2 regions of the Duganella sp. HH101 genome follow, and region 1 is predicted to be linked to the other one. Evidence: predicted binding sites of a transcription regulator. Region 1 holds the regulator's gene; the other holds the start of a gene.
What was found. The regulator sigma-54, encoded in region 1, starts transcription at its own class of promoters, with help from an activator protein. The targets are predictions, from matches to a motif close to TGGCANGNAANCTGCTTT.
Positions count from the first base shown of each region.

Region 2: a site for sigma-54 is predicted at 1,597-1,614, ahead of DUGA2_RS14585 (DUF1549 and DUF1553 domain-containing protein). Genes of this name have one in related genera too.

Region 1 covers NZ_LRON01000018.1:84,898-89,220, forward strand. The annotation lists gene lptB (LPS export ABC transporter ATP-binding protein) at 1-517, shown strand, start outside; gene DUGA2_RS24175 (RNA polymerase factor sigma-54) at 523-2,001, shown strand; gene hpf (ribosome hibernation-promoting factor, HPF/YfiA family) at 2,080-2,439, shown strand; gene DUGA2_RS24185 (alginate lyase family protein) at 2,542-3,477, shown strand; gene DUGA2_RS24190 (enoyl-CoA hydratase/isomerase family protein) at 3,510-4,323, shown strand, end outside.
Region 2 covers NZ_LRON01000008.1:56,453-60,775, reverse strand. The annotation lists gene DUGA2_RS14590 (TonB-dependent receptor domain-containing protein) at 1-1,471, shown strand, start outside; gene DUGA2_RS14585 (DUF1549 and DUF1553 domain-containing protein) at 1,665-3,974, shown strand; gene DUGA2_RS14580 (DUF1501 domain-containing protein) at 3,997-4,323, shown strand, end outside.

The DNA.
Region 1 (4,323 bases):
CCGCGCCTCGCTCGGCTTGTCCTACCTGCCGCAGGAAGCGTCGGTGTTCCGCAAGCTGACGGTGGAAGAAAATATCCGCGCCGTCCTCGAAATCCAGAAAGTGGACGGCAAGCCTTTATCCAAGGCTGCCATTGATGAACGGCTCAATACCCTGCTGGCCGATTTGCAGATCGAAAAGCTGCGCGAAAACCAGGCGCTGTCGCTGTCGGGCGGCGAACGCCGCCGCGTGGAGATCGCGCGCGCGCTGGCGACCAACCCGCGCTTCGTGCTGCTCGACGAACCATTCGCCGGGGTCGACCCGATCGCCGTGATTGAGATCCAGCGCATCGTGCGCTTCCTCAAGGAACGCGGCATCGGCGTCCTCATTACCGATCACAATGTGCGCGAGACGCTGGGCATCTGCGACCGCGCATATATCATCAACCAGGGCACGGTATTGGCTTCAGGCCGGCCAGACGACATCATCGCCAACGAATCGGTGCGTCGCGTGTATCTGGGTGAACACTTCCGCATGTAAAACCCATGAAACAGTCTTTGCAACTGCGCACGTCGCAGCACCTCGCGCTGACACCGCAATTGCAGCAGTCGATACGGCTGCTGCAACTGTCGACGCTGGAGCTGCACCAGGAACTGGAACAGCTGCTGACCGATAATCCGCTGCTGGAGCGCCTCGACGACCCGCTGGACCGCTCGCTGCGGCTGCTGTCGGACGGCGCCATCAGCCAGCAAGCCCCGGTCGGCGATGCGCCGCCGGAAGGCCCGCCCAACGCCCAGGAAGCGCCGGCCGCCGACGCCGACAACTACGACGGCCCGGCCGCCGACACCGAGAGCACCAGCAGCGACGCCGATGTCGACTGGAGCGACGCCGGCCGCAGCAAGGCGCCCGACGACGAGGACTCGCGTCCGCAGCTGGAGGCCAGCCACTGCACGCTGCGCGAGCACCTGATGGAGCAGATGCGGGTGACGGTGCTGGAGATGCGCGACCGCGCGCTGGTCGAGCTGATCATCGACGCGCTGGACGAAAACGGCTACCTCGAAGAACCGCTGGAGGAAATCCTGGCGCGCTTGCCGGAAGAGCTGGAGATCGACCTCGACGAACTGCGCACCGCGCTGTCGCTGCTGCAAAGCTTCGATCCGATGGGCGTGGGCGCGCGCAACGCGTCCGAGTGCCTGGCGCTGCAGATCAAGCGCCTGCCGGGCATACCGATGGTGACGCGGCGCATGGCGCTGGCCATCGTGGAAAACCACCTGACCTGGTTTGCGCAGCGCGATTTCAACAAGCTCAAGAAGGCGCTGCTGTGCGACGACGAGGATTTGCGCGAGGCGCAAACCGTCATCCGCCAGTGCAATCCGCATCCGGGTTCGGCCTTCGCGTCGGACGTGTCGGACTACGTGGTGCCGGACGTGATCGTCAAGAAATCGCGCACCGGCTGGCAGGTCAGCCTGAACAACGACGTCATGCCGCGCCTGCGCGTCAACGCCATGTACGCCAACCTGCTCAAGCAGGGAAAAGGCGAGGGCGCCATGGGCGCGCAGCTGCAGGAAGCCAAGTGGCTGATCAAGAATATGCGCCAGCGTTTCGACACGATACTGCGCGTCGCCCAGGCGATAGTAGAAAGACAAAAGAACTTTTTCTCGCACGGCGCGGTCGCCATGCGCCCCCTTGTGCTTCGCGAAATTGCTGATACACTGGGTCTACACGAGAGCACTATTTCTCGTGTAACAACTCAAAAATATATGCTGACCCCGCATGGCATGTTTGAGTTGAAATATTTCTTTGGTAGCCATGTCGCCACCGAAGCGGGGGGGGAAGCAAGTTCGACGGCGATACGCGCACTCATCGTGCAATTGACAGGAGCAGAAGACCCGAAAAATCCTTTATCCGACAGTAAGATTGCGGACATGCTGGGAGAACAAGGCATGGTGATTGCGCGACGAACTGTTGCCAAATATCGCGAAGCGTTGAAAATCCCGCCAGTCAGTCTCCGCAAGTCTTTGTAGTTATTCTGGTTCCTGCGCGCCCGGCAGTAATGGGCTACGCACTAACCGTAAGAAGCGACATTATCTCTAGGAGTGTGTATGAATCTCACCATCAGTGGACATCATCTCGAAGTGACCTCGGCCATCCGTGAATATGTGCAGAACAAGCTTGAGCGCGTCACCCGCCACTTTGATCAAGTGATTGATATTGCTGTCATCCTGACTGTAGATAACCTTAAAGAGAAAGAGAAACGCCAGAAGGCTGAAATCAACCTGCGTCTGTCGGGCAAAACCGTCTACGTGGAAAGCCTGTCGCAAGACCTGTACGCCGCCATCGATACCTTGATCGACAAGCTGGATCGGCAGGTCATGAAGTACAAAGCCAAGGTCCAAGAGCACGGCCACGATGCGATCAAGCATCTCCCGGATAGCTACGAACCCGCTGCCGCCGCCCTATAACAACGGCCCCGGCACCATCAAACTAAGGGCGCAGAGGCGCCCTTTTTTGCGCCCGGATAGTTTAGAGTAAACGTTTTCCAAATGTCTTCTGATGGGAGTGGCATGAAACGAACTAAACTATTTACAGCCTGGCTGCTGGCGCTGGCCGCCCCGGCCGCGCTGGCGTGCACCGCGCCGCCGCCGGCCGTGATCGATATCGACGCCAACAGCTATTACTCGGATGCGCATCACTCTGTCATCGATCCGGTGCTGCGGGCACGCAATATCGCCAACACCAAGCCCATCGACGACTTCCTGGCCGACGTGGCGAAAAACGCCAGCCTGGGCAACGCCGCCTGCGCGCTGGGCTGGCTGGAGAGTTGGGCTGGTCAAAAGGCCTTGTTGGGCAAACTGTCCAGCGAGCAGGCGTGGTATGTGCGCAAGTGGACCCTGGGCGGCATGGCGCTCAGCTATGCCCGCGTCAAACCGGCCGCCGGCGCGGCGCAGCAGCAAGCCATTGAAAGCTGGTTCAAGACGCTGGCCGACGCCACCATGGCGCACTCCGACGCGCACAAGGGCACGCGCAACAACCATTACTACTGGGAAGGACTGGCGGTGACGGCGGTGGGCGGCGTCACCGGCGACGAGCGTTATCTGGGCTGGGGCCGCAAGGTCTTCGAGCATGCGATGGGGCAGGTGGCGGCCGACGGTTCACTGCCGCCGGAAATGGAGCGCGGAGCCAAGGCGCTGCACTACCATGTGTTCGCCGCCGTGCCGCTGGTGATGAGCGCATCCATCCTGGACATCCGCTCGCCCAAGCTGGACCAGCTGATGCGCTTCACCATCGCCGCCGCGCAAGACCCGTCGGCGATGGAGAAGGCCACCGGCTTTGCGCAGGAGCGGGCCAACGGCAGCGAAATGTCGTTCGCCATCATTTATGCGCGGCACGAGGGCAGGGCGGAGCTGATGCCGGCCAAGGCCAACTTCCAGCCACGGCTGGGCGGCGACCTGAATCTGCCCAATCCGCTTGAGCATCTGGCGGCGCGCAAGTCGCAGTAGAATAGGGTTTTCTCCACGAACCCAAGCACCTCATGAGCGACTACGTCCACACCAGCGTCAGCAACGGAACCGGCTTCATCACACTGGACCGGCCCAAGGCCTTGAACTCCCTGTCGCTGGCGATGGTGCGCGATATTACGGCGGCGCTGATGGCGTGGCGCGACGACAGCGGCGTGGCCGCCGTCGTCATCCGCAGCAGCAGCGAGAAGGCGTTCTGCGCCGGCGGCGACATTCGCTTCTTCTACGACAACGGCCGCGCCACGCCGCAGGGCGGCAGCGCGCTGGTCGAGGATTTCTTCACCGAGGAATATGCGCTCAACCATCTGATCCATTTCTATCCCAAGCCGTATATCGCGCTGATGGACGGCGTGGTCATGGGCGGCGGCATGGGCGTGGCGCAGGGCGGTCCCGACTGCCGCGTGCGCATCGTCACCGAGCGGACCAGGATGGCGATGCCGGAAGTGAATATCGGCCTGTTCCCGGATGTGGGCGGCAGCTATTTCCTGTCGCGCGCACCAGGGCGCTTGGGCAGTTACCTGGGCGTGACCGGCGTCACCATCGGCGCGGCCGATGCGCTGTACGCCGGCCTGGCCGACCACTACGTGCCGGCCGCCGAGATGGCGGCCCTGTCGGCGCTGCTGGAGTCGACTGCTGGCGCGGCGTTGAAGGACGCCATCGCGGCCTTCGCGGCGCCGTTCCGCGCCGCCGTAGGCGAGGGCAAGCTGGCGGCCGAGCGCAGCGTCATCGACCGCCACTTCGGCGCCGCCTCGGTGGCCGCCATCGTCGGCTCGCTGAAAACGGACGACAACGCCTTCGCGCAAAAGACGCTGCAGGTGATGGCCACCC
Region 2 (4,323 bases), on a different contig from region 1:
GCAGTTCAGCCAGGAGCTCAAGCTGAAGTCCAAGCCGGGCGGATCGTTCGACTACGTGGCCGGCCTGTTCTACCTGAAGACGGAGGATGACATCGCAGCGAAAACCGGCTGGGGTTCGGATGCCGGCGCATGGTTTGCCACCACCGCGCAGTACAACACGCTGGACCGACTGGCGGGCGCCAACCGCGGCGCGGGCCTGGCGCTGCTGAAGGATACGCTGGACGATGCAGTCACCAGGGGCGACACCATCGTCAACACCAAGAGCACCGCCATCTACGGCAACGCCACCTGGCGCGCGACCGACGCCATCAGCCTTAACGGCGGCTTGCGGCTGACGCACGAGAACCGCACCACCACCGACGTCAAACTGCTGACCGCCAACGGCGCCGGCGCCGCGCTCAATCCGGTCGCGGTGCGCGGCGTATCGCTGGGTGGCTTCAACTCCACCGCCACCGGTGCGCTCGCCGCCGGCAACAGCGCGGCGCAGGCTGCGCTGGCGGACGCGGTGGCCAGCCGCTACTTCGGCGCCGCCTCGTATGGCGCGCTGACCGCCGCACAACAGGCGCAGGTGGCTGCTGCCAAGGCGCTGCGCGCCGGCCAGATCGGTCAACTCATCGGCGGCATCACCAGCCACTACGACGATAACCTGGTGACGGCCACGCTGGCGCCGAGCTACCGCTTCAACGACAACATCACCGGCTACACCTCTTGGCAGTATGGCGAAAAGTCCGGCTCCGCGCTCAACGTCAACGGCCTGTCCGCCAACGTGCGGCCCGAGAAAACCAACGCGTTCGAAGTGGGCCTGAAATCGAGCCTGCTGAACAACACGTTGATACTCAACGCCGACCTGTTCCAGATGAACATCCGCGACTACCAGTCGACGGTACGTGTGGTGGACGACTTCACCACGCAAACCAATATCGCCAACGGCCAGGCCAATCCGACCGCCTACGTGACGGCGCAGGGCAATGTGCCCAAGGTGCGGGCGCGCGGGCTGGAGCTGGATGCGGTCTACTCCGGCATCCAGAACCTCAGCATCCGCGTGGCCGGCGCCTATACGGACGCGCGCTACATCAGCTTCCCGCTGGCCGCCAAACCGGACGAGCAAGCCTACCTGACAGCACCCTACGTCGACCAGAGCGGCCTGACGCTGCCGGGCGTGGCCAAGTGGACCGGCAACGTCGGCGCCGAGTACCGCATACCCGTATGGGCCAACAAGCAGTTCCACGCCAGCTTCAATACCGCCTTCACCAGCCGCTATAACAACACGGACACGCTATCCGACTACGGCTACGTGCCTGGGAACGCCATCACCGACATCGCCATCGGCCTCACCACCAAGGCCGGTTTCGACGTCAGCCTGATCGTGAAGAACGCCACCGACAACCGCAAGCACGAACCGGCATGGACCAGCTATTCGCCGAATCCGTATCCGCGCTGGTTTGGCCTGAGCTTCAGCGGCAAGCTGTAATCGCAGCAGCGGCCTGCTGGATATTCAACAGCAGGCCGCTGCAACTGACCGCGCGGCAGCAGGCGCTCCTGCTGCCCGCAGAAGAATTCCCAGTTAAATCAAGTACATGAGTGTCAGGCGACTGCTGGTCCGATAGTTGCTATCTAAAGCAGTGATGCCTTATCTCGTCCACGCATACAGAAGGAGCAAGTCAGTGAACAAGCCCGCAATAAAGACGCTATCGATCGCCGTGCTGCTAAGCTTTTCCGCAGTGCTGTCGGCGGCGCCCGACGACACCCCCAAGGCCGCAGCGCCGGCAAACAGCAAGGCCTGGGCATATACAACGCCACAGCAGCCGGCCGCCCCTATCGTTAAACAGAAAAGCTGGGTACGCACACCGGTCGATGCTTTCGTGCTCGCCAAGCTGGAGGAAAAAGGCCTGAAGCCGTCGCCGGACGCAGACCGCGCCACCTTCATCCGCCGCGCCACGCTCGACACCTGGGGCCTGATCCCGACGCCTGAGGAAGTGCGCGCCTTCGTCAACGACAAGTCGCCGGACGCCTACGAGAAGCTGGCGGACCGCCTGCTGTCGTCGCCGCACTACGGCGAACGACAGGCGCGCCGCTGGCTCGACCTGGCGCGCTACGCCGACAGCGCAGGCTTCCAGAACGACACCACCCGTCCAAACAACTACCGCTATCGCGACTACGTCATCACCGGCTTCAACGCCGACAAGCCGTTCGACCGCTTCATCAAGGAGCAGCTGGCAGGCGACGAGCTGTGGCCCGATAGCCAGGAAGCCAAGATCGCCACCGGTTTCCTGGCCGGCTATCCGGACAACTCGAACTCGCGCGACCTGGTGCAGCGTAAATACCAGATCGCCACCGACATGACGGACCTGGTCGGCGAGACCTTCCTGGCCGCCACCGTGGGCTGCGCGCGCTGCCACAACCACAAGGCGGACAAGGTTAGCCAGAAGGAGTACTTCCAGCTGCAGGCCTTCTTCGCCAACACCAGCTTCGACGAAAAAGCCCCCGCCATCAAGGGCGATGCCGAACTGGCGTACGAGAAGCAGCAGACCGCCTACCGCGAAGCGACCAAGGATATCCGCGCGCAGCAGAAGGCCATCCTCGACACCATCCGTACGGTGGCCGTCAAGTACCACAAGGAGCGCTACCTGACCGACAGCCGCGAGGCGATCTTCAAGCCTGAAGCCGAATGGACGGCGATGGACCGCTGGGTGAACTTCCGCCTGAAAACCGTCAGCACCGACCAGGACGTGGTGGCCTATCTGAAACTGACCGCCGAGGACAAGGACAGCGCGGACTACAACCCGGCCAACGTCGACAAATGGAAGCAGTATCAGAAGCTGACTGCCGATCTGAAGAAGTTCGAGAAGCTGAAGCCGGAGAAAGGCAGCCTGACGCTGACCGCCGCCACCGAGCTGGGTCACGCCGACTCGCCGCCGACCTTCGTTCGCTTCGGCGGCGTGCATGAGCGTCCGACCGACGAAGTGCAACCGGCGCTGCCGGTGCTGTGGGCGGGCGCCAACGCCAAGCTGGATATCAAGCCCACCGCAACCTCGTCCGGCCGTCGCACCGCGCTTGCCAACTGGCTTGCCAGCGCCGACAACCCGCTGACGGCGCGCGTGTTCGTCAACCGCGTGTGGAGCCAGTACTTCGCCAACGGCATCGTCGCCTCGGTGGCCGACTTCGGCCGCGCAGGCCAGAAGCCTACGCACCCGGAGCTGCTCGATTACCTGGCGACCGACTTCGTCAAGCAGGGCTGGAGCGTCAAGAAGCTGCATCGCCAGATCCTGCTGTCCAGCGTCTACCGCCAGTCCTCCGGTCAGCGCGACGATGTGCTGAAGGTCGATCCGGACAACAAGCTGCTGGCGGTCTACCCGCGCAAACGCCTGGAAGCCGAAGAGATCCGCGATTCGCTGCTGGCCGCTTCCGGCAAGCTGGAAGACAAGATCGGCGGCCCTGCCGTGTTCCCACCGGTACCAGCCAACTTCAACGCCGGCAACCTGTGGACGCCATCCACCGATCCCGCTGAGCAGAACCGCCGCAGCGTCTACGTGTTCGTACGCCGCAGCGTGCCGTATCCGCTGATGCAGAGTTTCGACCTGGCCGATCCATCGCATGCGCACCACAAGCGCGATGTCACCACCACGCCTTTGCAGGCGCTGACCTTGTTCAACAGCGACGTGGTGTTCGGCTGGTCGCAGGCACTGGCAGGCCGCGTGATCCGCGAGGCCGGCAAGGATGAAACGGCGCAGTTGAACCGTCTGTACGAGATCCTGTTTGCCCGCGCTCCGAACAAGTCCGAGAAGGCGGCGTTGAAGGAATTCCTCGACAAGGAGGAAAAAATCATCCTGGCCAAAAACGCGGACGGCAAGTTTGAAATCGCCGTACCGCTCGGCCTGAAAGAAAACCAGCAGGTGAATCCGGTGCGGGCGGCGGCATTCGTCGACCTGGTGCACGCGGTCTCCAACTCCAACGACTTTGCCTACCGCTTCTAACACTATCTAAAAGGACTGCACCATGAGTATCAATACACGTCGCGACTTCCTGCTTAAATCCGGCCTTGGTATCGGCGCCGGCGCGCTCACCGGCCTGCTGCCTGGCGGCGGCCTGCTGCACGCGGCAACCGCCGCCGAACTGGCGGATCCACTGGCGCCGAAACAGCCCAACTTCCCGGCCAAGGTCAAATCCGTGATCTGGCTGCACATGAACGGCGCCCCGAGCACGCTGGACCTGTTCGACTACAAGCCTGACCTGATCAAGCTGGCGGGCCAGGACGTGCCGGCCTCCTTCCTGAAAGGGATCAAGACCAGCACCCAGGGCGGCGTCGGTAAACTGTATGCGTCC